4 regions of the Lysinibacillus sp. NPDC093692 genome follow, and region 4 is predicted to be linked to each of the others. Evidence: riboswitches for the same ligand, from Rfam matches in the RefSeq annotation. Region 4 holds a riboswitch; each other region holds the start of a gene.
What was found. Region 4 has a riboswitch for S-adenosylmethionine ahead of ACQKN4_RS21835 (bifunctional homocysteine S-methyltransferase/methylenetetrahydrofolate reductase). Riboswitches for the same ligand answer to the same signal wherever they lie in the genome.
Positions count from the first base shown of each region.

Region 1: another riboswitch for S-adenosylmethionine. It lies ahead of metK (methionine adenosyltransferase); the one in region 4 lies ahead of ACQKN4_RS21835 (bifunctional homocysteine S-methyltransferase/methylenetetrahydrofolate reductase).
Region 2: another riboswitch for S-adenosylmethionine. It lies ahead of ACQKN4_RS17820 (Na+/H+ antiporter NhaC family protein); the one in region 4 lies ahead of ACQKN4_RS21835 (bifunctional homocysteine S-methyltransferase/methylenetetrahydrofolate reductase).
Region 3: another riboswitch for S-adenosylmethionine. It lies ahead of ACQKN4_RS00125 (MetQ/NlpA family ABC transporter substrate-binding protein); the one in region 4 lies ahead of ACQKN4_RS21835 (bifunctional homocysteine S-methyltransferase/methylenetetrahydrofolate reductase).

Region 1 is NZ_JBNNUW010000005.1:239,716-247,456, reverse strand. It holds partial or broken gene ACQKN4_RS08160 (MBL fold metallo-hydrolase) at 1-305, shown strand, start outside; gene ACQKN4_RS08155 (alpha/beta hydrolase) at 491-1,447, opposite strand; gene pckA (phosphoenolpyruvate carboxykinase (ATP)) at 1,767-3,353, opposite strand; gene ACQKN4_RS08145 (hypothetical protein) at 3,934-4,056, shown strand; SAM riboswitch class I at 4,109-4,226, shown strand; gene metK (methionine adenosyltransferase) at 4,562-5,758, shown strand; gene ACQKN4_RS08135 (gamma carbonic anhydrase family protein) at 5,937-6,458, opposite strand; gene ACQKN4_RS08130 (alpha/beta hydrolase) at 6,595-7,401, shown strand; gene ACQKN4_RS08125 (alanine/glycine:cation symporter family protein) at 7,528-7,741, shown strand, end outside.
Region 2 is NZ_JBNNUW010000018.1:46,550-54,290, forward strand. It holds gene ACQKN4_RS17805 (hypothetical protein) at 1-770, shown strand, start outside; gene ACQKN4_RS17810 (hypothetical protein) at 751-2,196, shown strand; gene ACQKN4_RS17815 (hypothetical protein) at 2,568-3,014, shown strand; gene ACQKN4_RS17820 (Na+/H+ antiporter NhaC family protein) at 3,246-4,529, opposite strand; SAM riboswitch class I at 4,635-4,742, opposite strand; gene ACQKN4_RS17825 (DUF3883 domain-containing protein) at 5,065-6,141, shown strand; gene ACQKN4_RS17830 (restriction endonuclease) at 6,237-7,163, opposite strand; gene ACQKN4_RS17835 (non-ribosomal peptide synthetase) at 7,466-7,741, opposite strand, start outside.
Region 3 is NZ_JBNNUW010000001.1:19,771-27,511, forward strand. It holds gene ACQKN4_RS00100 (nucleotide kinase) at 1-52, shown strand, start outside; gene ACQKN4_RS00105 (glycine C-acetyltransferase) at 111-1,310, shown strand; gene ACQKN4_RS00110 (alpha-hydroxy acid oxidase) at 1,444-2,595, opposite strand; gene ACQKN4_RS00115 (methionine ABC transporter permease) at 2,609-3,280, opposite strand; gene ACQKN4_RS00120 (methionine ABC transporter ATP-binding protein) at 3,273-4,298, opposite strand; gene ACQKN4_RS00125 (MetQ/NlpA family ABC transporter substrate-binding protein) at 4,403-5,233, opposite strand; SAM riboswitch class I at 5,324-5,428, opposite strand; gene ACQKN4_RS00130 (pyridoxal phosphate-dependent aminotransferase) at 5,742-6,911, opposite strand; gene ACQKN4_RS00135 (carbon-nitrogen family hydrolase) at 7,413-7,741, shown strand, end outside.
Region 4 is NZ_JBNNUW010000027.1:28,600-36,340, reverse strand. It holds gene ACQKN4_RS21845 (globin-coupled sensor protein) at 173-1,462, shown strand; gene ACQKN4_RS21840 (protoporphyrinogen oxidase) at 1,706-3,094, shown strand; SAM riboswitch class I at 3,220-3,319, shown strand; gene ACQKN4_RS21835 (bifunctional homocysteine S-methyltransferase/methylenetetrahydrofolate reductase) at 3,661-5,508, shown strand; gene metH (methionine synthase) at 5,501-7,741, shown strand, end outside.

The DNA of each region.
Region 1 (7,741 bases), on a different contig from region 4:
ACTATATAGAAGGGGCATTGGATGGCATTCAAGCTGATGTATTATTTTTAGGAATCGGAGTATTAGGAGCTCAGGATCAAGATTTTCAAAATATGTATTATGAGCAAACTGTCCGGGAAATACAGCCGAAACTTATTATTCCAATACATTGGGACAACTTTAATAAACCATTAACAGATGCTCTAGAAGCAATGCCTAAATTTGCAGATAACACAAAAAAAGGATTAGATTTTATAATTCAAAGGACAAAAGCGGATAAAATAGATTTCCAAATACTTCAAGGTTTTGAAAGCATTTATTTTTGATATTTAGAATAATAAAGGAAAATTGCATACTGGATTTAGAGAATTAACTCCATTTTGATTACCTTTTGTAATATGGAGTTTTTTTAGTGAAAATTGCTTAGGTAGATCGAAGAAGTGCCCGAGCCGACTTAAAAAACCGTTCAGGTGCTTTTTAACAGGCACCTGAACGGTTGATAAAAGGATATTTACTCTGCGTATTTTTCTAAAAAGTTATTAATAGTTTCCCAGTACGAATCACCAGCGACGCTTTCTGCACCGCCATGTCCAGCACCCTCAACTATCATTTTTTCCTTCGGTACATTGGCAGCTTCATATACTTCATTTAGCATATCAGATGGCACAAATGTATCATTACTTCCATGAATAAATAGCATCGGTGTTTTCGATTTGGCAACTTGCTCAACAGTATTAGCTTCACCAAGCGTATAGTTAGCTCTTACTTTCGTAACAATTGAAGAGAAGTGCATTATAGGAAAGGCCGGTAAATGAAAGATTTCTTGCAATTGGTAAGAGAATTCATCCCAAACTGAGGAATAACCACAATCCTCAATTATAGCCTTAACATTGTTAGGGAGATCTTCTCCTGAGGCCATCATCACTGTAGCACCTCCCATGGAAATACCATACAAAATAATTTCAGCGTTTTTATCCGAATTGGTAACATTATTAATCCAAGAGACTACATCAAGTCGATCGTGCCAGCCCATCCCAATATAGTCACCCTCGCTTTTTCCATGAGCTCTTGCATCGGGTATGAGAACATTGTAGCCTGAATCATAAAAATGCTTAGCATACTTTGACATTTGTGAGCCATCAGATGAATATCCATGGAAAACAATTGCCCATTTATTTGTTTCGTTTGTATTTTTAAGCGTATAGGCATGTAATTTCAAATGATCAAAAGACTTTACATAAGAATCCTGGTAATTCTCTTTAAACCACTTTTCGCTCTCTTCTTTTTCTTTAGCTTCCTTAGGATTAACAGCGATTGAATTGTGCGGAGCATCAAGCACAGCTGATTTATCTGTATTAGGATTTAAAGCGAGATTATAAAAATAATTCCCTGCAAAAAATCCAGCACCAACAAACAATACTAATAGAAGACTGACAATGATAATAATTACTTTATACTTTCTTTTCATATATTTCCCCCTAAAACTTCTATTATGAATTATACACAAAGTTGACAATATGAAAAGTGGACTTTTCTAAAATAGGGGAAAATAAAAAAGGGGATGACTTGAATCGTTCCCTTTGTATGTTGTCGAACTACTATTAATTTAAAACGCTACTGTTTTGAATGCGAAATCGAAGCGGCAGCAAAAAACAAAGTAGAGGAAGTGGCTAGATACATAGGATAGCGAGTAGCTTAGTATGGAAATCTCCCTCATTTTCACAAAAATTTCCTCTTTCAACAATAAAAAAAGGGAACGACTGAAATCGTTCCCTTTGCTTAGTAAATTATTTTAATGGACCACCAAGGTTTGTGATAGCTTCAGAAACATTTGAGAATTTCTTGAAGTTGTCGTTGAATAAACCAGCAAGTTCAGCAGCTTTTTTATCATAAGCAGCTTTGTCTGCCCATGCATCACGAGGATTAAGCACTTCAGTTGGTACACCCTCAATAGTAGTTGGGATGTTTAAACCGAATACTGAATCTTGAATTGTTTCAACATCAGTTAATTTACCATCAATTGCAGCGCGCACCATTGTACGAGTGTAAGAAAGCTTCATACGGCTACCAGTACCATATTCGCCACCAGTCCAACCAGTGTTCACTAAGAATACTTGTGCACCGTGCTCGTCAATTTTTTGACCTAACATTTCAGCATAAACTGTTGCTGGAAGTGGAAGGAATGGAGAACCGAAGCAAGTAGAGAATACTGGTTCTGGCTCTGTTACACCACGTTCTGTACCAGCAAGTTTAGATGTGAAACCGCTTAGGAAGTGGTACATTGCTTGCTCTTTTGTTAATTTACTGATTGGAGGTAATACGCCAAATGCATCAGCTGTTAAGAAGATGATTGTTTTTGGGTGACCAGCAACAGATGGATCAACAATATTTTCAATGTATTGAATTGGATAAGCTACACGTGTATTTTCTGTTAATGAACCGTCATCATAGTCACAAACACGAGTTTCTGGATCAACAGCTACGTTTTCTAAAACAGATCCGAAGCGGATTGCGTTGTAGATTTCTGGTTCTTTTTCAGCAGAAAGGTTAATTGTTTTTGCGTAGCAACCGCCCTCAATGTTGAATACACCGTTATCAGACCATCCGTGTTCATCGTCACCGATAAGCTTACGGTCAGGATCTGCTGATAAAGTAGTTTTACCAGTACCAGATAAACCGAAGAATAATGCAACATCACCAGCTTCACCAACGTTTGCTGAGCAGTGCATTGAAAGGATGCCTTGTTGTGGTAATAAGTAGTTCATAATACCGAAAATAGACTTTTTGATTTCACCAGCGTATTCAGTACCACCGATTAGGATGATTTTCTTTTCAAGTGATACAATGATGAATGTTTCAGAAGCAGTGCCATCAACGGCAGGGTCTGCTTTGAAATTAGGAGCTGAGATAACTGTGAAGTCAGCAACATGAGAAGCTAATTCCTCTTTAGTTGGACGGATAAATAATTGATGAGCGAACAGATTGTGCCAAGCATATTCATTGATTACTTGGATGCTTAATTGAGAATCTTTGTCAGCACCAGCAAAGCCTTTGAATACGAATAATTCGTCACGTTCTTTTAAATATTTTACTACTTTTACATATAAGTTATCGAACACTTCAGAAGAAATTGGTCGGTTAACTTTTCCCCAGTCAATTTTATCTTTTGTGCTCTCTTCTTCTACCGTATATTTATCTTTAGGTGAACGACCAGTGTATTTGCCAGTTTCTGCACGAACTGCGCCATCTACTGTTAACATAGCTTCACCACGAGAAGTAGCTTTTTCAGCTAATTGTGGTACTGAAAGTTGAACATTAATGTTACCGCCGCTTAATAATTCCTTCAGTTCGTTTGCAATTTCTACTGAATTCATCGATTAAATACCATCCTTTTTTATAGTATTCCCTTGAGTCTGAGGGAGATTTTCTTAATTTCAAAAATAGTATAACACAATTGCTTAAATAATCTATACTAATTCAGAAATTATTTTTCAGATTTTATTACTTTTCAAGAAAACGACAAAAAGTAAATTGATTCGTTTTGATAATGCTTTTTACCCTATTTATTATAAGTGATCAGTCAATCACTTTCGACACAGCAAAATTGTGTTCTAGAAGCTTTTGGCTTATATGAGGTTCGCACAGGATGTGAAGTTTTAGCTTGTTTTTTATTAGTTGGAGCTTGTCTTCGATTGAAAAGGGGCTACAATCATTTTCATCCACCACATGTTCCGTAGCTGACGCTTTGCTTTCACTACAAAATGTGCTGTAAAGGGTTACACATATGTTAACACATGATGTGAGGTGGAGAGTAGGGATTATTTTGTTTGAATTTACAGGATAATACAAATAGGTTTCATAATAATGGTATAACTGTAGCTGACGCTTTGCTTTCGCTACAGATAAACAAAGCGAACGGAATCGGTTTTGTGCTTAGACCTGGAGATGTTCTTTGTGCGAAAGCGACAACACGAGAGCCGACGTGATGTCGCTTTCGGCAATGCTGCAGGACGTGGTGTTCTTACACTGAGATTCTCTATTTTAGCGGGTGTTTGGGCACTTGCTGAAAGAAGTTAAAAATATTTGACAACGTTCGACCTTTTACGTATTATGAGATATTGAACGGATACTCTTATCCCGAGCTGGTGGAGGGTCAGGCCCTGTGAAACCCGGCAACCTGCATGAACTATTTCACGACATGCGCTGGTGCCAACCTGATGCAAGGGAACCCCCTTGAACGATAAGAGTGAAAGGTTACGAAGTCATTATTCCTTTCCTCATGTTAAGTAAGCGTGAGAAAAGGATTTTTTTATTGTTAAAAACGAATGTAAAGGTAAGTATATAGTCCTTTCCTTATTATAATGACGGATCTTTCGAAAACCTCGTGTTAAAAGTAGTAGTTGTTTTTTGTGCGAAAGTGAAACGACAGCAACAGTTGTTTTTTTGTACGAAAGCGCAGTGCAAACGTAGCGACAGCAACAACTGCTTTAGAGTTCAATCTATAGGAGCGGGCTTGACATGGGTAATGAGTACCGTATTAATTCGCAAATATTATTTGTAAAAGTAATAGGAGGAAAACCAAATGACAAAACGTCGACTGTTTACATCAGAGAGTGTAACAGAAGGACATCCAGACAAAATATGTGATCAAATCTCGGATGCCATTTTAGATGCTATTTTAGCAGAAGATCCAAACGCACGTGTAGCGTGTGAAACAACAGTAACAACTGGTTTAGTACTAGTAGCAGGAGAAATTACTACCTCTACTTATGTAGACATTAAAGGTATCGTTCGTGATACTGTAGCAGAAATCGGTTATACACGTGGGAAATATGGCTTTGATGCTGAAAATCTAGCAGTACTTGTTGCTATTGGTGAACAATCACCTGATATTGCTCAAGGTGTTGACCAAGCATTAGAGGCACGTGAAGGCTCTATGACAGACGCTGACATTGAAGCAATTGGCGCAGGTGACCAAGGTTTAATGTTCGGTTATGCATGTAACGAAACACCAGAGCTTATGCCATTACCAATTAGTTTAGCGCATAAATTGGCTCGTCGCTTAACGGAAGTACGTAAATCTGATGAACTAGGTTATTTACGTCCAGACGGAAAAACACAAGTGACAATTGAATATGATGAAAACAATGTACCAGTGCGCGTTGATACGATTGTCATTTCTACACAGCATGACGAAGAAGCTACACTTGAGCAAATTCAAGCAGACTTAAAAGAATTTGTTATTGCTCCAGTTGTTCCAAGTGAATTATTAGATGCCGAGACTAAATATTTCATCAACCCAACTGGTCGATTCGTAATTGGTGGTCCAAAAGGAGATGCTGGTCTAACTGGACGTAAAATCATCGTTGATACATACGGTGGCTATGCCCGTCATGGTGGTGGTGCTTTCTCTGGTAAGGATGCAACTAAGGTAGACCGTTCAGCGGCATATGCAGCCCGCTATGTGGCAAAAAATATCGTAGCAGCTGGTTTAGCAGATCGAGCTGAAGTACAACTAGCTTATGCGATTGGTGTTGCTCAACCTGTATCTATTGCTGTTGATACATTCGGGACAGGAAAAGTTACGGAAAGTGAAATTGTAAAATGGGTACGCGAGCTATTTGACCTACGCCCAGCAGGGATTATTAAAATGCTTAACCTTCGTCGCCCAATTTATAAGCAAACTGCAGCATATGGTCACTTTGGTCGTACAGACTTAAATGTACCTTGGGAACAAACAGACAAAGCAGACGCATTACAAGAAAAAGCAGGTTTATAAACTATTCAGCTAAAGTAATAAAGTAGCTGGACCAATATTTTAAGATACTATTACAGAAAGGGGCTCTACATGCTATTGCCCCTTTCACTGTTTTTATACTAAAAAAAACTCCATATATAATCGTGTATGGCTAGGTTGTCCAAGCAAACGTGGAGCTGCTTTGATTAAGTTGAAATAACTATTTATTTTTTGGTTGAAGAGATTTATAGTATTGGCCTTTTTCTACATATTCATGTATGATGCGTTCCATATCTTCTTTATCTTCATCGTTTAATTCTCTTACAACTTTTGCGGGACGCCCTAATGCTAAGCTATTTGGAGGAATGACTTTGCCTGGAGGAACAAGGCTACCTGCCCCAATAAATGCACCCTCTCCAATCTCCGCTCCGTCTAATATGATAGAGCCCATACCTATTAAGGCTTTTTTACGAATCGTACAGCTATGTAAAGTTACTTGATGTCCGACTGTTACCTCATCTTCGATAATTAGTGGATATTTAGGGCTTTGATGTAAGCAACAGAGGTCTTGAATACTAACTCTTTTTCCGATAATTGTCGGTGATACGTCCCCTCGAATAACTGTGTTAAACCAAATAGTTGTTTCAGCACCTATTGTTACGTCACCAGTAACGGTTGCATAATCGGCAATAAATACTGATGGATCAATATTGGGTGTTTTCCCTTTAAATGGATAGATCATGAGAATCGCCTCTTTTCTTTCTATGATGTAATATTATCGTATCAAATACGCAACTTGATGGAAATATTAAATTAAAATGAGCTAGATATTCCGTTATAATCATTGTGTAATTATTTTTTTAGGAGGACTATGTGAAATGTGGAAATGGGAAGCTGATGGACAAGCAAAGGCTGTGGTTGCAATTCTTCATGGGGCATATGAAAATCACCGCTGGTATGCATGGCTTATAGAAAAATTAAGATTGGAAGGCTTCCACATAGTCATGGGGGATTTACCTAATCATGGAGTGAATAAAGGGTTTTCAAATGTTCACGATGAAGATTTTAAAGAATACAACAAATATACTAGGCATTTAATCGAGAATGCTTTTTCGTATAATCTACCTGTCTTTTTAATAGGGCATGGGCTTGGTGCGACACTATTACTACATACCATGCAAAAAAGAAAATATGAATGCGCAGGAATTATTTTAACCTCACCATGGCTTCATTTAAAGCTACTGCCAGGTAAACTATCAAATGCTTTAACTAGTTTAAGTGCCCTGACTGCAAATGTGAAGCTGACTCATGAAATTACTATAGAATCATTAACGCGCAGTGTAGAAGGTAGAGATGAGATGAAGGATGAAGTTCCTTTTTCGTCAGTTGTTTCAGTGAAATGGTATCGAGAACTACAGCAAATGATGCGTAATATAGTGTTATTGCCTAAGGCAGAATTCCCTAATAGACCTATGTTAGTGATGACAGCTGAAAAAGATAATATTACTGAAACTAAACAAACTCGTAATTGGCTTCATCTGCAGGACTTTACAGAGTTTCAATTTAAAGAATGGGCAAACAGTTATCATAATCTATTTCATGAAGTAGAGCGTGACGAGATTTTTGTTTATATACGTGATTTTATTAATAATGCTCTTCGAAACATTGGCTATATAATTAAGTAGTGAATGACCTCTCCAATTAACTAGAAAAATACTAACTTTTTGTTACTTAAATATAATGTTGTAATTTTCTGAAAAGTGTAATACTATAATGACTCAAAGTAATATTTTTCAAATTGGAGGGGTAAAATGGAAGCAATCGTTGGGAAAATGAATGAGATTTTATGGGGACCGTGGTTTATTTATGGCATTTTGTTAATTGGGCTCTTCTTTTCAATCATTACGAGGTTCCTACAAGTAAGACACATTAAAGATATGTTTGTTTTAATGTTTAAAGGCGAAAAATCGGAAAAGGGGATTTCATCTTTCCAAGCAATGTCTATTGCATTATCTGGTCGCGTAG
Region 2 (7,741 bases), on a different contig from region 4:
ACTTTTGGAAGTATTTAACTGAGAGGAATATTTCACGAACGATTACATATGTAGTACTACCTATAGTTTTACTATCTTCGCTCACAGCTTTTCAACAAAAATATGGTATTATACAGCTTGGGAAAGAGGATAATTATATTGCGTTGGTTATTAGCATTCTAACTTTATACGGTATTTTATATACTTTTCTGCAGTTTACAATTGGTTATGCCCTTCAAAATAAAAATGATAAGTACTGGGGGCGAAGTATAACTAAGGATTTCATTCTTAAACGTCTAGGTTTCGAAATATTTAAATCCACATTTTTTAAGATACTTTTGCTATATGCTGTTATTTACCCAACTATAAGTAAGACTACTATTTTAAGAATTAAAAACTTTAACATTCCCCTTAGCAATACAATTCCTCAAGCCTTTTGGGAAGTGAGTGTATCGTTCATTTATATTCTGTATGCATATTTATTTTTACAAAGCCTAAGCAGCATGAAAACGTTATATAATACTCTGGAGAGAAGAGACTCGAGGTTAGAATGGAAAATAGAATCGGCTGTAGCTGAAGAATATAAGTATTATTTCGATTATTCTTACAAGAATAATCGTGATTATTTTTTAAATAAACTGTTTGATGAGTTAAAACCATTAGATCAAAAAGAACAAGGTAAAATGTTGATGTATATTTTAGGAGAGATATTCAGCTCAGAATCTTTTCCTAAAAATCAACAAGGAGGTCTATTTAAACTTTTCAAACAGGATGAATATTTATTTAGATAGATTATTTAATAGCCTTTATGTAAAAATAGAAGAGTGTAATATTCAATTAAGTTTACGTGAGTTATTAGCTATATATAGATGGCATGATAATGCTATTTATAGCAGTTTAAGAAGTTCGAATAAACATGATGATTTACTGAATGGAGATGTTCTCGATGAACTAATTAGTGTCTACTCTAGAAAAAAAAATTTATCTTATAATGAAGACTGTCCTTATTTTAAGTTGCCATCTATCATCGAAAAGCGTATATCCTCCTACAAAGATATTGAGGAAATTCATAGTCAAATTATCCAAAAACAAGGTTTCAAATTTGTCTTAGATAACAAAGTAAATGCTTCAGAACATACAGACTCTTATGACATGATGGTTAATAGTTACTATCAATATTTTTATAAAATGTTGGATTATTATGGGGATTATTTAAGCATTCTAAAATACAATCATTATTCCGGATTCTTTGGAACATTTGGAAAAAGTATAATGAATGAACAGGAAAGTGAAATTATTTATGGTTATTTAATTAATATGGAATTTACAGAACAAAATAAAGATTATGCTATTTTTTTAACAAGTAAGCTAGATTTTAAGTATAGAGCATCCTTCATTTTCTATAACATTCTATACACAGGACCTTCGCGAAAATGGGAAAAAGAAATTCTGTTTTTTAAATATATAATAAATAGAAATATGATGGATGAATCAGTTCGTGATGAACATATACTAGAATTTGTTTGTAATAAAATTAAAAAACATAGAATCGATAGTGACTTGATTAAATGGATAATTAAAAATATCACTATTTCACAACTTAATGAAGAGATTCTTAAAAGATGTCTATCAGAGCAACATATGTCTTATGCTAAATTTCTTAAATTAAAATATATTTTTACTGAACATCATTTTTGCTCATTATATTTCTATGATTTTGATTTTGACATAGTGAATTTTAAACCTCATTCAAATTGGGAACTAGATTTATTAAAGGATATTATGCAAACTCCTGAGTTATTAAAAGAACAATTTTTTTCTCAACATTTGTTTTATTATTGCCAGAAAATTTCATATGAAACAGAGCATTTTCATTACGAACGTAATTTTAGATTATTCCTTATCAATAGTTCCTTCCAGCTCTCGGAAAAACAATTCATTGATTTGCTTGATAACCGTTATTTAGGCAGAGGTATCATAGATTTTTTAATTTTACAATTAGTTAAATCAAAGTACAAATATCTAACGGAAGGGGTAGCCTACAAATCGTTTTCTACTGAGGTGAGAAAAATCATAAGGGAAGCAAATATGTCTGTTAATAGCTATATAAATGAATTAGTTAGTCAGGCTAATAAATGTAGGGATGGAATTATTTACGAAGAAGAAAAGAATGAAATTGTCCAAATAGTAGAGAAGATGATTAAGATAACAAAATAAAAGTAGTGATCTGATTAAGGAAATATAAAAAAAGCAAGTAATTATAAAAAAACCTTCTCTGTAATAGAAATGGCAAGAATAGATGAGGGAATTGCAACTTGGAGGATTTGATTATCAAATCCTCTTTTCTTGTTATACCCTTAGGCTTTCTTAATGTCTATAATAAAATAAATTAGTACAAAGATTGTCTTTCATGTCTAACACGTTTTTTTGAAAAATCCTCTTTGTTGCATTAGCTTTCTTTTAAATATAGATCTATTCGATTTCACTACATCTATATACTTTATAAAAAACAACTAAATTAATGGAAAACGATTATGCCAAAATAAAGAGACGTTGTTTTTGCAACGGTTTTTTATACAAAAAAAAGCATGAATTATAATAGGTTAAATACAAAAAAAGAGTATTTAAAAGTAATTAGTTATTTAAATAAACTAGAAGTAGTGTGTAATTTTGAAAATCATTCAGAATTTTTGAGATTCTTACAAATTTATATGCGATCTTTAACGAGATTAGGAATTTGTCATGCAAGGGAGTATCTCGATGACTATTCTAATTTTGAGCAAGCAAGTACACAAATAGCTAAATTAGAATTGATAAAAAAACAATTAGTCAATACCAAAATCCATCACCAAAGTTTAGGGATTGTAGCAATGCAAGATGATTTGACTATAATTATTGCTTTTTTAGATAAATTGTTAGAAATCATCCAATTCAATATTAATTTAGCTAATTTACAGAGTAACAATGATAGGAGAGCTGGTTTACAAGTTAATAGAAGTCATTTGGAATCATTTGATAATTTAGAAAACTGTTAAATGAACAAATAGATCTTAATTCCGTTTTTAATGATCTTAACGAGAGTTATATAAAAGTGAAATTTCTTATAACAAATAACGGAATTAGTAAAGAGGAAAGAACTACAAATAAAGAATGGATCGAAGTAAAAAATCCAATCGTTTTGATGAATCTTTTTTCAAAACGATTGGATTATTCAATGAAAATCAATAGTTTTTAAAGCAACACCCATCACATTAAAGTGATAAAGTTCAGGCTTTCCTTGGTTTCGGATATCCAATAAGGATAGCGATAATCCCGCAAATCCCTATCAAAATCGGATAGAAAGAGTATTGCAACATGCTCACTGGCGATATTCCAGCAACGCTTGCGGCTGCCAGGAACTGGGCTCCGTATGGCAGAAGACCTTGGGTTGTACAGGAGAAAATATCTAATATACTTGCGGACTTTCTCGGCTCAATCCCATACTGGTCAGCAATATTTTTTGCAAGCGGACCAGCAATTAAAATAGCAATTGTATTATTGGCTGTAGATAAATTAGTTAGCCCCACAAGACCGGCAATCCCGAATTCAGCACCCTTTTTCGATTTAATTCTTCGTGTGGCAAGGTGAAGTAGGAAGTCAATCCCTCCGTTAAGCTTAATAATTTCCACCATTCCAGCTATTAAGATCGCAAGAAATGCCATTTCATACATGCCTGACATTCCTTCGCCGATCTTTTGAAAAAGGTCCATTAACTGATAGCTGCCATCCGCTAAGCCGACAGCCCCGGCCAGAACAATCCCAAATGCAAGAACAAGGAAAACATTCATGCCAATTAGCGCAAAAATAATAACTAATACATAAGGAACAATTTTTATCCAACTATAGCTTAAATGCTCTACTTGTGTCGCAGTTCCACCCATTGTGATAATTCCTAAAATAATGCTCGTTACAATAGCTGCTGGCAACACAATCCAAAAATTCACCTTAAATTTATCTTTCATTTGTGCGCCTTGTGAACGAACGGCAGTAATGGTTGTATCTGAAATAAAGGATAAATTATCGCCAAACATCGATCCTCCAACAATAGCTGCCATTACTAAAGCCATTGAAAAGTCGGTATGCTCACTGATCCCAACTCCAATTGGCGCCAGTGCAACAATCGTTCCTACTGAAGTACCCATTGATAGGGAGATAAAGCAGGCGATGATGAATAAGCCTACGACAAGGAGATTTTGCGGAATGACCGACAAAGCAAAGTTAACAGTGGAGTCCACTGCTCCCATACCTTTTGCTACTTCTGAAAAGGCGCCAGCTAATAGAAAAATAACAACCATCAGCATGACATTTAAATTTCCTGCGCCTTTACAAAAAATATCAACTTTATGTGAAAATGATTCTTTTCGATTCATCGCCAGAGCCACAGCGCCCGCAATGGCAATGGCTACAATGACTGGGAAGGCGTAAAAATCACCTGTAATAACCCCTGAACCAATAAATAAAATCAAAAAAACAACAAATGGGATTAGCGCCCATGGATTTTCTTTCTTCATTGTTCTACCTCCAAAAATTAAAAATGGATCGTCTTTGTCCATTTTTCTCTAAAAAAAGACCTCTTCTTGAAAAACAAGAAGAGGTCTTATATTTATAAAACACTCCTCTTATCTATCAAGCCTTTGCTTGCTGGATTTGGCACAGTAACTTAATCACAAAGTTCCGCTGCCGAGATTTCATAGGGCCAGTCCCTCCATCTCTCTTGATAAGAAGAAAAACATATTATTTTTTGCACAATAATGAAATATTATAATAAAACATCTATATTTGCAACTTATTTTTAATCAAATTGAATTTCAAAACGACATAAAAGTACTTTTTCTCAAAAAGGTCTGCTTTAAGGCTACTAAGAGAAGCTTTAAATTCTCGCGAAATTTAGTGCCTTTAATCTCTTGAAACTGAAAAAGATTTAATATTATTCATCTGGTAATGGATTTTTTTGACAATATAGTAATCGTAAACTATAGTAAAAATACAATATTTAAATAATATTAAAAATGAAATGGAACGTTTCCTAAAGCTAAGGGTGAATTTATGAGTAATTTTATTGTAATGCAAAATGCTACACACGAGGAAGAAATTATCGGAGGATATATGTGGTCCCCGCAAAAAAATAAAAATGGAAATAGCAATCATGCGTATGAACGAATGGCTACAATTAAGGCTGGTAATAAAATTTACAGCTGTTATGGTCAAGCGATTCGTGCGGTAGGTATAGCGACGTCAGATTGTTATATTGCAGAACAACCACATGAGCTACAAGAGAAAAATCTATGGTCAGACGATGGGTATAAAGTGGATGTAGATTTCACAATTTTAGAACATCCAATTATAATTAGAGCTGTTTGGGGAGATATGGAATCTGATCGTCCGCAAAAATATTCTGCCTTTCAAGAAAATGGACATGGAAATCAGGCTTACTTATTTCCATGTCCTGAAGCTTGGGCTAGCTTGTTTGACAGCTTTCTGAACGAAGATAGCTCAGAGGCTGGAGCAGAAGCAGAACTAATAGAAGATGGTGAAATTAACGAGGAAACGTTTGCGACTTCTAGTTACGAGCAGGGAGAGTCTAGAGTTAGTAATAGGGTAGCGGGTAGTACAAAGAAACGTGGTCGAGTAGTAAGCCAAGAACAGCTACAAAAAGACTTGAAAAAGCGTAAAAAAATTGGTGATATTGCAGAACAAAAAGTATTTGAATATGTAAAAAAGAAAGTAATAGAAGTATTCGGAGAACAATACGGAGAGCAGGTAGAGCATGTTGCGCAAACACAAGGTGACGGATTAGGATACGATATTACAGCGTTCGATTATTTACAGCCACAGTCTCCTCCAAGACCAATAAAAATTGAAGTGAAGGGTACAACATCAACAAGTACAAGCGCAGTCTATTCAATTTCTTATCCTGAATTGGAAAAATTTATTCAGTATAAGGATGAAATGTGGCTAGTACGTGTATATGGTGTAGGTAAGAAAAGTGAAATGAAAATGGAAATAGATAATGACTTTAGTAGTTATCACTCAGTAAGTGATTTGCTGACACGTAAGTATGCATATATTCCATCAACTATTGATGTATATGGCACACGAGTGGAGAGTAATAAATATAGATAAAAAATAGGGTTTGAAAATTCACTACATAAGAAAGACTCGACATACATAAAAAATGCAGCAAACTTCAAATAAGTTTGCTGCATTTTTCTTTCGGTTTATAAACCTTCCTCAAAAAAGTCTAAATCCATACGTTTTATTGTAAAGGTTTGTACATTCGATACACCTACATTGTATAAAAACATTAACTCAGTAAGTTTCATCCCATCAATTAAAATTAATGATTTCTCGATACTCTCGGAATATGCAATTGCTTCTTTCGTAAAACGAGAGGTAGTGATAAAAATGCCTTTGTTAGCTTTAAAGCCTACCAAGCTTCCAACAAATGCTTGGATATCAGGTCTTGAAACTGGATTTGTCCAACGTTTTCCCTGTAAGTAGATTTTATCTAATCCGAGGATGTCTTCTTTCACAATGCCATCGATTCCTCCATCACCCGATTTCCCTACTGCTTTCCCGGCATCTGAAATCGATCCCCCGTAACCCATTGCTACGATTAAGTTAACAATTAATTGCTCAAAGAATTGAGGGGAGCATTCCATAATTTTTTCTAATAGTTCAGTTTGCAATGACTGCTTTAAGATTTGATAGTTTTCATTCATAATTTCTAAGGGGGTTCTGGAATCCTCAGAAATAACTGTTTTTATATAAGAATCTGTGGAAGGTTTTGTCCGGTTTTTAAATTCTAAAAATTGAGGGTAACGTTCTAATACTTTCTGATTGATTTCTTTAACAGACGAATCTAGAAGAAGTCTTAAGCCTTCAGGTGTAATTTTAAATACAGCGCGTTTTGGACTACTAATGAGACCAGCATTTTTAAGGTATGTACGTGCCCAACCTATTCGATTGACGACAACTGTTTGATTTCCACTAGGGAGAAGTTCTTCTACTTGTTCTTCTGATAAATTGAAATATTGAGGTAGGAATTCATATAATTCTTTTAATGTATGCTCATTTTCATCTTTGAGATAGTCTAAAAACGGAAACATAAACTGTTCATAAGTAGGTATTTGCAAGTGAGTCATCCCTTTGTATTAATGTTAAAAAACCTATACTTTTATTTTACGATAATTGTATAAGATATGGGACATAATGTTAGATTATAAGGAAGATATATAAGTTATAAAACCTGAGAATTATAAGATAAAAAAACTCAATAGATATGGTAAGAACGACCAATACTATTGAGCTTTTTGTATTCAGCTTTTTAAACTTTAAAAGGTAGAGATTAAATTTCGTTAATCCCACGCTCTATTAATTTGGCATAATCTTTAATATAGGTTTTATACTACAATAAAGATTTTAACATTCCTGAAATTCTGTATACTTAGTCTAAAATAACTGCTAAATTATTTTTATCGACTTTACCATTTAACGTTAAAGGTAATTTATTTAATTCAACATAATAAGACGGTACCATAAAATCAGGCAAAAATTGCAGCAAGTATTCTTTTAATTCTACGGCAGAATTTTGCTCATTCATCACTATATAAGCCGTTAGATATTTATTTTTATTTTTATTTTCTCTTGCAATAACACAAGCCTCTTCAATGGAAGGATGTTGTAAAAGTTTTTCTTCAACTTCACCAGGCTCAGTTCTTCT
Region 3 (7,741 bases), on a different contig from region 4:
ATCTCTTTGGCGAGAAAAAACTGCCCCATTATTCGAAAGATTAACAAAGTAATTTTTCTTATAACATGCTTGTGCTACACTAGGAGCTAGAACAGTTTTCCTAGGAAAGGATGATACGCTTGTCAAAAGTATTGAATGCATTTTTAGATGAAAACCTACAAGACTTACATGAACAAGGCTTATACAATGAAATTGATCCAGTAGAGGGAGCAAACGGACCCATTATTCAGGTACGTGGCAAAAATCTAATTAATCTATCCTCAAACAACTATCTTGGCTTAGCAACGAATGAAGAATTAAAGCGTATTGCCAAAGAAACAATAGAGACATATGGTGTGGGGGCTGGAGCAGTCCGTACGATTAACGGTACACTTGATTTACACGTAAAATTAGAGGAAAAGCTTGCTGAATTTAAAGGAACAGAGGCAGCGATTTCTTATCAATCCGGTTTTAACTGTAATATGGCAGCAATTTCAGCTGTTATGGATAAAAATGATGCGATTCTTTCAGACCAATTAAACCATGCATCGATTATCGATGGCTGTCGTTTATCACGTGCCAAAATTATTGCCTATAATCACTCCGATATGGATGATTTACGTGCAAAGGCAAAGGCAGCAACAGAATCAGGCTTATACAATAAAGTCATGGTTATTACGGATGGCGTATTCTCAATGGACGGTGATATTGCAAAATTACCAGAAATCGTTGAGATTGCGAAAGAGTTTGATTTAATAACATATGTAGATGATGCGCACGGATCAGGGGTAACAGGTAAAGGAAAGGGTACTGTGAAGCATTTCGGTTTAGAAAAAGAAATCGACTTCCAAATTGGTACACTTTCTAAAGCAATTGGTGTTGTTGGTGGATATGTAGCTGGTAAGCAAAATTTAATTGACTGGCTAAAAGTGCGTTCTCGTCCATTTTTATTCTCAACAGCATTACCACCAGGTGATGTTGCTGCGATTACAGCAGCAGTGCAAATGCTGATTGACTCAACAGAGCTGCACGATAAGCTTTGGGAAAATGGCGATTATTTAAAGGCGGGTCTTGCTAAATTAGGCTTTAATATTGGCGAATCTGAAACGCCGATTACACCATGTATTATTGGTGATGAAAAGCTTACACAGGAATTTTCACGTCGCCTATTTGAAGAAGGCGTCTACGCTAAATCAATCGTTTTCCCAACAGTTCCAAAAGGTACAGGACGTGTTCGAAACATGCCTACAGCGGCACATACAAAAGAAATGTTGGACGGCGCTCTAGCAATCTATGAAAAAGTCGGCCGTGAACTAGGCGTTATTCAATAAAAAATTGGGCTGCCTCAATAGGAGGTAGCCCTTTTTATATTAACGTTCCGATAAATCGGTGAAACGTTCCGATAAATCTCAAAATTGTTCCGATAAGTCTCTTATCTCCACCTCAAACTGCCGGACGATTTATTCACTTTCCATCTTTTTTCACTAATGTAATATCACGTAGTCCCTTTATAGATATTGCCCCCGCTAAAGCGATGGAAACTTTTAATTCATCATATAAATTCGTCATTACTTTTTCGACTCCTTGCTGCCCATCTAATGCAAGTCCGTAGACGAAGGGACGACCAATGGCAACAGCATCAGCTCCTAAAGCGAGTACTTTAAGAGCATCCATGCCACGATACACACCGCTATCTAAAATGACAGGAACTCGTCCTTTTACAGCTTTCACAATATCAGGAAGGGCATCGAGTGAACCAATTACGCCATCCAATTGGCGACCACCGTGGTTTGATACGATAATACCGTCCATGCCGTTTTCAATAGCTAGTTTTGCGTCTTCGGGATGTAAGATTCCCTTCAGTAAAATAGGGAGATTAGAACGGCGCTTTAATTCACGTACATTCTCCCAATTTAATGTAGGATGGAACACATTTTGCAAAACGCCCTGTACATATGACTCGAATGAATCATCTGGTAAGGAAGCAGTAAAAACAGGATCATTCATATAGTTTCCTCGAGCATACCCAAGTTTTAAAGGTGAAAATTGATTGCGAACATCTTCTTCACGCCAGCCAAGCATGACGGTATCTACAGTTAAAACAATAGCCTCAAAACCAGCAGCCTCGGCTCGGGCGGCTATGCTATATGCAATTTCCTCATTTGTTGACCAATATAATTGAAACCATTTAGTAGCAGTGGGGGCTGTTTGTGCCACATCCTCAAGTGCATAGCTTGAAACTGTACTTTGAATATAAGGAATTTTTAACTGATCAGCCGCACGTGCCACGGCAAGCTCTCCCTCGTCATGTGCCATTTTGTTCATGCCAACAGGAGCAAATAAGAGCGGGGTTGGATGTACTTTTCCGAACAGCTCAATCGATGTATCAATACTTGAAACATCATGTAAAAAGCGTGGAATAATAGAGTATTTTTCAAAGGCTCCACGGTTATTCCGTAATGTTTGCTCACCACCAGCACCTGAACGAATGTAGCCAAACGGACCAGCTTCCATTTTTTCTGCAACAGCCTTTTCTAAATCTGCAAAGCAAATAGGGAAGGGGGCTTGTGCATTAATATTTTTTAACAGTAGATCACCATGTGTTGTTTTAGTCATCGTCATCCTCCTATTAATCTTTCTTAAGTTTCGCAGCAAAGCGGTTACCCATTGATTGAATAATCTGAACAAGGATGATTAAGATAAACACTGTCGCATACATCACATCGACCTCATAGCGTAAATGACCGTAACGATATGCGAGATCACCTAAACCACCAGCGCCAACCATTCCAGCCATTGCTGTTGCTCCTATCAGACCGATTGTGGCAATTGTTAAGCCTAAAATAATGGATGGACGAGCCTCACGTAGTAAGACATTCCAAATGATGTGACGACGTTTAATACCCATTGCTGTATAAGCTTCCACAACACCTGGATCAACTTCCAAAAGTGCCGTTTCCATAAGTCGTGCAATATAAGGTGCTGTATAAACAACAAGCGGCACAATAACACCTTTTACACCAATAGTTGTGCCAACGATCAGCTTCGTGAACGGTAAAATGAAGAATAGTAAAATAATGAACGGTACAGAGCGAATAATATTAATAAATAAATTGAAGAATTGATAGAGAAATTTATTTTCAAATGATTGCCCCGGACGAGTTAAAACGATTAAAAGCCCTAAAGGGATCCCAATTAAAATAGAAAACAATAATGAAATCCCGACCATTTGAAAGGTTTCGAAAATGGATTGCCCAATAACATCTGACCAGTCTGCAAAGAAACTTTGAATGCTATTCATTTAATTCGCCTCCTAATTCCTCAACGCATACCCCGTTTTCTATAAAATACGTAAGTGCCTTTTCAACGATATGTGCCTTACCGTGTAGATGCACGACAATATTACCGACGATGCCGTTTTTTAATTCAATGATATTGGCTGTTAAAATATTTGGTTGTACATCATAAACTTTGCTCACTTCTGCAAGTAATGGCTTCCCGGTACTTTCACCAAGGAATGTTAAGCGAATCACACTTCCGGAAAGATTTAATTGTTCGATTAGGGAAGAAGATAAATTACGTTGAGAAATAGTGTTTAAAAACTTTCGTGTCGTTGGGTGCTGAGGCTTCGAAAATAGTTCTATAGCAGAGCCATATTCCACAACCGTCCCTGATTCAAGAACGGATACATCATCGCAAATTTTTTGAATAACATTCATTTCATGTGTAATGAGTAAAATAGTGATGCCCAACTCACGGTTAATTTTCAAGAGAAGCTCGAGAATAGCTTCAGTTGTTTCAGGATCGAGAGCACTTGTCGCTTCATCACTGAGTAAAATCTCAGGCTCTTGGGCGAGGGCACGTGCAATAGCGACACGTTGCTTTTGACCACCCGAAAGTTGGCTAGGATAACTATCTAATTTCTCTGTTAGGCCAACAATTTCTGCATATTTTGCGACGCGTTTTTTCACTTCAGAGTCGTTATAGCCTAGAAGCTTTAATGGTACCGAGATATTGTTGTAAACGGTCGCTGTTTTTAAGAGATTAAAATGCTGGAAAATCATGCCGATTTTTTGACGTGTTTTGCGAAGGTCGTTTAAAGAAAGGGAAGTAATATCTACATTGTCGATCAATACTTTTCCTGTTGTTGGACGCTCTAATAAATTAACACAGCGAATAAGGGTACTTTTTCCTGCGCCACTGTAGCCAATAACCCCATGAATTTCACCTTTTTTGACATGCAGGTTAATGCCATCTACTGCCTTAACGATACCTTTTTTAGTTTTAAATTCTTTTGTTATATTTTCTAGTTGAATCATACTGTGAACTCTCCTTTCTAAGTCCTTCTATAAAGCAAGAATCTGCTAGCATTCCTATAGGAGTCTCGCAGATTCTCAATTTATGAAAGGCCCTTCATCGTTACTTACCAGCTTGGAATGATAGAACCTTTGAATTCCTCTTCAATAAATTTGCGTACTTCATCAGATTGATAGGCTTCAACAAATTTTTTAATCGCTGGGTCATCCTCGTTTTCAGCACGTACCGCAATGTAGTTTACATATGGAGAGTTAGTAGATTCTAAAAGAATGGAGTCTTTTTTAGGATCAATACCAGCATCAAGAGCGAAGTTCGTATTAATAGCTGCCACATCTACTTCACTAAGCTGCTTCGGAATTTGTGCAGCCTCTAATTCAATGAATTTAAAATTCTTTTTGTTTTCTTCCACATCGCGAATAGATGCTGTTAAGTCTGCACCTTCTTTTAATTTAATGATGCCTGCCTCTTGAAGAACAAATAGAGCACGAGCCCCGTTCGTTGGATCATTTGGTAATCCGAATGTAGCACCATCAGGAACTTCATCCAATGATTTATATTTATCAGAGTATATGCCCATAGGAGTTAAAATTGTTTTTCCTACTGGTACTAAATCTGTTTTGTGATCTTTGTTAAATGCATCGAGGAAAGGCTTGTGTTGATAACTGTTTACATCAAGATCACCCTCGGCTAACGATGTATTTGGTAAAACATAATCAGAGAACGTTTTTAGTTCTACCTCTAAGCCACTTTCTTTGGCAACTTTTGCTGCAACCTCTGCAATTTGTTCGTGTGGACCAGAAGTTACACCTACTACAATTTTATTTTCATTAATAGCCGTACCTTGACTACCTTTATCTTCATTAGTACCGCAGCCTACTAATGCTGCTACTAATGTGAGACTCGCTAAACCTAGTAAAATTTTGTTTTTCTTTTTCATGAGACATACCTCCAAAGTTGTTTTATCGGCTGGTAAAAATAAAAAAAACTCTCTTAAAAAAATTAAGAGAGGCTCATGAAAAAACGTCCTCTCTTATCTTTCAAACGATGATCGTTTGCTGGATTTGGCACCTTCCTTAAAAAAGGAGGTTGCCGAGCTTCATAGGGCCAGTCCCTCAGCTACTCTTGATAAGAGATTTATAATATTTTTTTGTAAATCCGATATATCTAATATAGATTATAGGATATAGTAAGTCAATCGAATTTTTGAAATATTTTATTTTGTTATACTATTTGATCGCGAAAGAGGCATGGGAATTCTTGCTAGGGTAGGGTGGAAATATTGTTATCAGGACAGTGTATTAGATAGTTTGATGAATCAAAGGTCATGTTCAATTTATCCGTTAGAAGAAGGGTTGAGGCAACCAAGAAAGATCATGAAATGAAAACTGCCCCTATAGCGAGTGTGAACTAATAGGACAGTTTTTGAATGGAAGGAAATCCAATGCTTATAAATTAAAGAAGTTTAATTTTTCAATTCGGCTGATTGCTTCACGTAAGCGATCTTCACTTACAAGTAAACCTACACGAACATAGCCTTCACCGTATTGACCGAAGCCATTGCCTGCAGCTACTGCGATATCAGCTTTATCGAGCAATACATCAGCAAACTGCTCGCTTGTATAACCTAATGGAACAGGGAGCCATGCAAAGAAAGAGCCCTTTGGTGCGGTTACTTGCCAACCAATTCGCTGTGCTTCTTCGATAAGAACATTTCGTCGACGCTCATAAGTCGCTCTTAGCTTATTCGCGCAATCCTGAGATGCTGTAAGGGCAACCGCTGCTGCTTGTTGTACGGCAGGGAATTGACTACAAAATAGATGATCTTGAATAAGATTAATAGCCGCAACAATATCAGCGTTACCAACTGCAAATCCAATACGCCAGCCTGCCATATTATATGTTTTAGATAATGTATACATCTCGATGCCGACCTCTTTGGCACCTTCCGCTTGCAGGAAACTAATAGGTTTCTTGCCGTCAAATCCAATTGCACCGTAAGCGAAATCATGTGAGACAATCATGTTGTGCTCTTTAGCAAAGCGCGCCGTTTCCTCGAAAAATTCAAGTGTTGCAGTACCACCAGTTGGATTGTTCGGGTAATTTAAGTAAAGAAGCTTTGCCTTTTCTTTTACTTCATTGGATAAAGCATTATAATCGGGCAGGAAATTATTCTCTGCGAAAAGTGGCATGACTTCAAAATTAACATCACCTAATACGACACCAGATAAGTAATCTGGATATCCAGGATCGGGTAATAACATTGTATCACCGGGGTTTAAAACCGCTAACGGCAGCTCAACAAGACCGATTTTTGTACCACCAAGAATAGCTACCTCAGTTTCAGGATCAATATCAACATTGTATTCACGTTTGTAGAAGTCTGCGGCTGCTTGACGTAATTCTACGATGCCACGGAATGGAGAATATTTATGATGTTGAGGGTTTTCAGCTGCTTCCTGTAACGCTTTTATAATGTGTTGGGGAGTGGGCTGATCTGGATTGCCTTGACCGAGATTGATAACATCGCGCCCTTCTGCTAAAGCAGAATTCACTTTTTGCACCAATGCTGCAAAAAATTGAGTCGGGAGTTGCTGTAGTTTTTTTGAGAATTCCATGCATGTTCTCCTTTTTAGAAAATAATAATTGATGCAAATAATATTACTTTTTTTACTAATTGTCTAGAGTCTCTATTTACAAAGATGGACGCACAAAATACAAGCAAAGAGCATGCGAGCCTAAGTACAAAGCCGATTCTTGACGTAATTATGCCAACATCTGAGGCATCTTAACAATGCCCGTAAAACATAGGTTTTGGCTTTACTTTTAAACCCTTTAAAATAATATTTAATTTTTTTTTTAATTACTGTAACTTTTATTAAACTTAATCGTACTAATTAATAGAATCTAAAACTAAGAGCAAAATTGATTAGTAAGATTCACTTTCGCGAAAAGGCCAGGGCTCACTTTATTGCTGAGATCCTGGTCTTTTTGTTTTTGTTCCAAAGCTGCTCTTAGCTCAGACAACAGCGATATCATTTTTACTTGTAGTATAATGAAAAATAGAAAAACACAAATGCAGAAAAAGAAATATTTTTGGGACTAGGGGAGGAATTAAGATGAAAATTGGGTGTATCCAACTAAATGTTGGTTTTGGCAAAGTAGAAGAAAATTTTGCTCGTGCGGAGGACAAGATTCGTGAAGCGGCAAAACAAGGTGCAGAAATCATTGTACTACCGGAAATGTGGAATACAGGCTATGCACTTGAAAAATTATCAGAGATTGCAGATGTGGATGGAGAACGTTCGAAAGCATTTTTATCAAACTTAGCGAAAGAGCTTGGCGTACATATTGTTGGGGGCTCTGTTTCGACGAAGAAGGGCGATAAATTTTACAACACGATGTATACGTTTGATAGCAACGGTGAGTTAGTTGGTGAATATAACAA
Region 4 (7,741 bases):
AAATATCCTGAGGGTGTTCTCACTAAAAGTTAGGGATGACAATTCCACAGGAAGGCGCCTAGCCCGAATGGAAATCAATTCTACTTTATGGTGATGTTTTTTTATTTTTTAGTGAATGGAATTAAATTTTTCTCAGCTTTTAAAAGTACACGGCATGAAAGAGGGTAAATGTGTGATTTTTCAAAAACAGAGAAAGACAACGGCGTTAGATTTAGAGCAATACATTGTAAAAATGGATATAGCGAATCGCCATTCAATAAAAAAGCAAATTGATTTGCTTAAATTGACGAAGCGGGATTTACAATATTTAAAAGCCTTTCAACCTTTTGTAGAAGGCAATATTGATAACATTGTTAATCGATTTTATGAAATGATTGTAACTGAACGTACTCTAGTAGATATTATTAATAAACATAGTTCTGTAGAGAAGCTGAAAATTACTTTAAGACGTCATATTATTGAAATGTTTAATGGTACGATTGATGATGATTTTTATCAAAGAAGAGTTAAAATTGCTAAAGTACATGTACATATCGGGCTTAAAACACAATGGTATATTTGTGCTTTTCAAGATTTAACGGCATCATTTATTGACTTAGTTGAAGAACATGTTCATCATCCAATGGATCAACTTAATACAATTAGGGCTATCTCGAAAATATCTAATTTTGAGCAACAGTTAGTTTTAGAGGCTTTTGAGCATACCATTGAGCAACTTCATGAAAAAATAGAACGTAGAAAAGAAGTAATAGAGAAAAAGATCGTAGCGTCTTCGGAAGGTCTTGCCACAATATCATTGGAAACAAACAACTCGTTTTATCGCTTAAGCGAACAATCGGATGAAATTAAACAACTGGCAAAAAAATCACTTCAAGTGTCGACTATGGCTGAGAGTCAGGCATTAGAGGGTCGTGAACGATTAAAGAATCAATCGCAAAATATGAGTAATATTATTAACTCGCTTGATGGTATAGCGGAAAATATTACACAGTTGGCAGATATGTCAAGGGAAATGGAATCGATTATGAATGTTGTGACAAATATTGCTAATCAAACAAACTTGTTGGCTTTAAATGCGGCAATAGAAGCGGCTCGCGCTGGAGAAGCGGGTAAAGGCTTTAGTGTTGTTGCAGATGAAGTGAGAAAGCTATCGATTCAAACAAAGGAATCTGTCACATCGGTTGCGACTTTACTACATAAAACGAATGAGCGGACTGATAAACTTGTTCACTCGCTTAGTAATATTCAAGAAGAGGTAACTTCTGGTGAGGAAAATATGGTTCAAACGGAAGGTCAATTTACTAACATATTGGACGCTATGACCGAAGCCAAAGAACAAAATGGACAGATGGAAAAAGAAGTACAAGCAATAGTAGAAGTACTAAGTCAATTAGGTATTGCTTTTAATGAAGTGAAAAATTCCGCTGAAGAACTAGCTAGTTTTGCACAAAATTTAAATTAATGAAGTGAAAAGCTATAAATAACACTATATCAACTATTAATATATACGATCCGCTAGGTAGATAAAAGATACCGGTGAAAATATGCTGTTAAATTCAATATATACTAATTGAACATAGAAAAAAATGGAGCTATCCCATGTGCTGGATAGCTCCATTTTTGCTAAATTTGTAAAGGGTTTAACGTAATTTTCGATAAAAAAAGTTTATACTGAAATTAAGAACTAAAAATAGGGGCGGTTAATATGAAAACAGTTGTTGTATTAGGTGGCGGAATTACGGGTTTGTGTACGATGCATTATTTACAACGCCAAGTTCAGGAGAAAAACTTACATGTAAAGCTTGTACTCGTTGAAAAAAATACATACCTTGGTGGCAAGCTTCATTCTGCATATGAACAAGGCTTTATCTTGGAAACAGGTGCTGATTCTATAGTAGCGCGTCATAAAGGTGTTATGGAATTAGTAGAAGAACTTAATTTTGAACAAAATCTTGTGTATAACGAAACGGGTGTTTCGTATATTTACACAAATAATGAGCTACATGCTATCCCAGCGGATTCAACGTTTGGTATTCCTATGAGCTTACAATCTCTTGAGGAAAGCACGCTTGTATCAGAGCAAGGTAAAAAAGAAGCATTAACGGATTTAACCATGCCAAATGAAGGGTTTACTAAGGAAAGTTCGATTGGGGAATTTCTAACGTACTATTTAGGTGAGGAGCTTGTTCAAAACCAAATAGCGCCCGTACTTGCAGGTGTATACTCGGGAGATTTAAATCAACTTTCAATTGCTTCCACTTTACCGTATTTAATCGATTACAAAAACGATTACGGTAGTATTATTAAAGGCTTTGATGCAAACAGGGAACAATTTTTGAAAGCCGCTAATAAAAAATTTATTTCATTTAAAAATGGTTTATCATCACTAATTGATCGACTTGAAGAAACATTAACGGATGTAGAAATTATAAAAGGGATTGCCACTACAAGTGTTAAAAAGCAGGAGAATCAGTACTCCGTTACATTAGCAAGCGGTAAAATAATTGAAGCAAATCATGTTGTCATGGCACTGCCAAATGAAGCGGTACAAAGCTTAGTGCAGGATGAATCTTTGAACGGCTATTTTGAACAATTCAATACTGCATCCGCCATTACGATTTACTTAGGGTTTGATGTACCCGATAATAGATTACCGGCGGATGGAACAGGCTATATTGCGTCACATAATTCAGATGTTATTTGTAATGCAGCAACGTGGACAAGTCGCAAGTGGAAACACACGTCAGCAGAAGGAAAATTACTAGTTCGACTTTTTTATAAGAGCATTAACCCTGAGTATGAGAGATTGCGTTTGATGTCAGATGAAGAGTTAGCAGCGGTTGCTCTAGAGGATGTAAGAAAAAGCTTGGGTATTGAGGAAACACCAACAATTGTGGATGTGACAAAATGGATCGACCAAATGCCAAAATATGATTTGGCACATCGTGAAGCGTTGCAAGGTCTCGTACAAGAGCTTGAGAAAAACTATCCGAATTTATCAATAGCGGGGTGCTCTTATTTCGGAGTAGGCATAGGTGCGTGTATTCAAAATGGTAAAAAAATTGGTGAGGAGCTTGCTGAAAAACTATCGTAATTGTTTGATTTAAATCAAAATCTGGTATTTTTCGTGAAGTTTTACCTCTGTTCTGTGAAATAGTCTTGACTCAATCGTTCGTAAACGATATGATTCTTTTAATTATTTAAAAAATTCATACAACATTCTTATCAAGAGAAGCTGAGGGACTGGCCCTATGAAGCTTCAGCAACCAACTTATTGTCAGGTGCTAAATCCAGAGGACCATAGTGTCGAAGATGAGAAGGAAAAAACAATGACGAAACGTTAAAGCCTTCTTTTTTTGTAAAAGAAGGCTTTTTTATTTTAACTTCTTTCAGCGGGTACCAAATATCCACTGAAAGAAGTTAAAGCCTCCGGCGGTTGTCACGGAATCGGAAAGGAGTGCTTTGGGGATGTTAGCCTAAAACCATCGCACCCATGCGATAATGGCTAACTGACCTGCATCGGTAAAAACGCCACCTCCTGTGGCATTACCGAAATGACCGACATCGTGTCGGCCCTCGTGCAGGCCTAAGCACAAAGCCGATTCCGGATGCAATTATGCCGAGGCATAATTGATAAATAAAGGAAGAGAGGCTAGTTTTATGGGATTGCTTGAAAGGTTAAAAACGCATGTTCTTACAGCAGATGGTGCAATTGGTACAGTTTTATACGGCTATGGCTTGGAGTATTGCCACGAGGAAATGAATATACAAAGACCTGAATTAATTGAAAAGATTCATAGAGAGTATATAGCGGCAGGTGCCGATATTATTCAAACGAACACTTACGGAGCTAATGCCATAAAATTAGCCCGCTATGGATTAGAATCTCGTGTGCAGCAGTTTAACGAAGCTGCTATAACGATTGCAAAACGAGCAGCGGCAGATGGTGGACAATTTGTCTTAGGTACTATTGGGGGAATCCGTGGTATTCGAAAAAGCGATGCAACGTTAGAGGAAATCTTAGCAACAGTTGATGAGCAGGCAACCGTTTTACTTGCAGGAAATCCAGATGGCCTTTTACTGGAGACATATTATGATTTTGAAGAGTTAACAGCGACTTTAGCAATGCTACGAGCTAAAACGAAATTACCGATTATTGCTCAAATTTCTATGCACGAACCAGGGATTTTACAAAATGGAATGAGCTTAAATAACGCTTTACATGAACTTGAAGCGCTAGGTGCTGATCTCGTAGGTGTTAACTGTCGCTTAGGTCCCCACCATACAATACAAGCATTTGAAGGTGTAGAGCTTCCTAAGAAAGCATTTATGTCAGCGTATCCGAATGCGTCTCTTCTTGATGTAGAGGATGGCCGTGTCGTTTATGAGTCGGAGGCAGATTATTTTGGTCGAGCAGCTGTAGAGCTTCGTGATCAGGGGGTACGTTTAATTGGTGGTTGTTGTGGTACGACACCAAAGCATATTGCTGCAGCGAAAAAGTACTTAGAGGAGTTATCCCCAGTCGAAGAAAAGTATGCAAAGCCAGAAAAAGTAGAGATTGTCCGTGAGGCTGAGCCAGCAAATTACGAACCATTACATGTAAAAGTAAAACGTGAACGCTCCGTTATAGTGGAGTTAGATACACCAAGACATTTAGAAATTGAAGGCTTTATTGCAGGAGCAAGAAAAATATATGAGGCGGGCGCAGATGTAGTCATGATGGCAGATAATTCACTTGCTTCCCCAAGGATTAGTAATGTCGCAATGGGTGCCTTACTGAAAGAAACACACGGGGTACGACCGTTAACTCATATAACATGCCGGGATCGTAATTTAATTGGACTTCAATCACATTTAATGGGATTAAATGCACTAGGCATTCACGATATTTTAGCAGTGACTGGAGATCCGACGAAGGTGGGCGATTTTCCAGGGGCCACAAGCGTTTATGACGTATCTTCAATGGAGCTAATCCAATTAATAAAACAGTTAAATGAAGGTGTATCTTTCTCGGGGAAACCACTTCGTAAAAAGGCGAATTTCTCTGTAGCGGCAGCCTTTAATCCTAATGTACGTGTACTAGATCGCGCGGTATCTCGATTAGAGAAGAAAATTGAATATGGCGCAGATTATTTTATTTCGCAGCCTGTTTATACAAAGGAAAAAATCGTGGAAATTTACGAGGCGACAAAGCATTTAGAAACACCAATTTATATAGGCATTATGCCAGTAACGAGCTATAAAAGTGCGGAGTTTTTACATCATGAAGTGCCAGGTATCAAACTATCCGATGATGTGTTAACCCGTATGAAGGAATGTGGCGATGATAAAGAACGCGCAACACTAGAAGGAATTGCAATTGCTAAGGAATTAGTAGAAGTAGCAGCGGAATATTTCAATGGTATTTACCTCATCACACCATTTTTACGCTATGACATGACACTAGAATTGATGAAATTTATTGAGCAATTGGATGAACAGAAAAAAGGGGTAAGTATAAATGGCTAAGCACTTGATTGAAGAACAACTAGAGAAACGAATTTTAATTCTTGATGGCGCAATGGGTACAATGCTACAAAATGAAAATTTATCAGCAGAGGATTTTGGCGGCGAGGAATATGATGGCTGTAATGAAAATCTCGTGCTAACTAGACCAGATGTGCTTGAAAAAGTTCATAGAAAATATTTAGAAGCTGGAGCAGATATTATTTGTACAAATACATTTGGAAGTACACCACTTGTATTAAATGAATATGATCTTGGTGCGAAGGCAGAAGAAATCAATACACGTGCTGTGGAAATTGCACGCAAAGTAGTAGATGAGTTTTCTACATCCGATTGGCCACGTTTTGTAGCGGGGGCTATGGGACCAACTACAAAAACCTTGTCAGTTACAGGTGGTATTACATTTGATGAGTTAGAGGAAAACTTCTATGTTCAGGCCAAGGCATTAATCGAAGCCGGAGCCGACGTTCTGTTGCTAGAAACTAGTCAGGATATGTTGAATGTTAAGGCAGGAACATTGGGGGTATCTCGTGCTTTTAAGGCAACTGAAAAAGAGCTACCTGTGATGATATCGGGAACAATTGAACCGATGGGAACAACATTGGCCGGTCAAACAATTGATGCTTTTTATATTTCCATCGAGCATATTAAGCCATTATCAGTTGGCTTAAACTGTGCAACTGGACCAGAGTTTATGACGGATCATATCCGTTCACTAGCAGAGCTTTCAACAGGCTATATTAGCTGTTACCCGAATGCAGGCTTACCTGACGAGGAAGGTTGCTACCATGAGTCACCTGAATCGCTGTCACAAAAGCTAAAAGGCTTTGCAGAAAAGGGGTGGCTAAATATTATCGGAGGCTGCTGTGGTACAACTCCAGCACATATTGCTGCTATTCGAGAAGTGCTAAAGGACCAAAAGCCTCGTCAATTACCAGATGCCACACATGGTCATGTAGTTTCTGGTATCGATCCATTGGTGTATGACGATTCTATGCGTCCGTTATTTATTGGTGAACGGACAAATGTAATCGGTTCTCGTAAGTTTAAAAATTTAATTATTGACGGGAAGTTTGAGGAAGCTGCAGAAATCGCGCGTGCCCAGGTGAAAAATGGAGCACATGTTATCGATATTTGTTTAGCAAACCCTGACCGCGATGAACTAGAAGATATGCGTGGCTTTATGCAGGAGGTTGTAAAAAAAGTAAAAGTACCTCTTGTAATTGACTCGACAGATGAAAAAGTAATTGAGGAAGCACTTAAGTTTTCTCAAGGGAAAGCGATTATTAACTCTATAAACCTAGAGGATGGCGAGGAGCGCTTTGACGCAGTTTTACCGCTAGTGAAAAAATATGGTGCTTCTTTAGTAGTGGGGACAATTGATGAGCAAGGCATGGCGGTTGATCGACAGCGTAAGCTTGAGATTGCTGAACGTTCCTATAAATTGTTAACAGAAAAGTGGGGTATTGCTCCTGAAGATATTATCTTTGACCCATTAATGTTCCCAGTAGGAACGGGAGATGAGCAGTATATTGGTTCAGCACTTGAAACGGTAGAAGGAATTCGCCTGATTAAAGAAAAAATGCCACGTACATTAACGGTACTTGGTGTTAGTAATATTTCGTTCGGATTGCCACCAGTAGGTCGTGAAGTATTAAATGCCGTATATTTATATCACTGTACACAGGCTGGATTAGATTATGCAATTGTGAATACGGAGAAGCTAGAACGTTATGCATCCATTCCTGAGGAGGAAATTAAGCTAGCCAATGATTTACTCTTCCATACAAATGATGAAACATTAGCTGTTTTCACGGATTTCTATCGTGATAAAAAGAAGGAAAAAACAGAGGCAGATATTCCAAAAACAGTAGAAGGTCGTTTAGCTTACTATATTTTAGAAGGTACAAAGGAAGGGCTTATTGAGGATCTAGATGCTGCTCGTGAAATTTTTGAAACACCGCTTGATATTATTAATGGACCATTAATGGACGGAATGGCAGAGGTTGGCCGTTTATTTAACGATAATCAGCTCATCGTAGCGGAGGTATTACAATCAGCAGGGGTTATGAAGGCAGCAGTGGCACATTTAGAGCAATTCATGGAGAAAAATGAAGAGAGTGCTGGCAAGGGGAAAATGGTACTTGCTACTGTAAAAGGCGATGTGCATGATATTGGGAAAAACCTTGTCGATATTATTTTAAGTAATAATGGCTATAAGGTAATTGATCTTGGC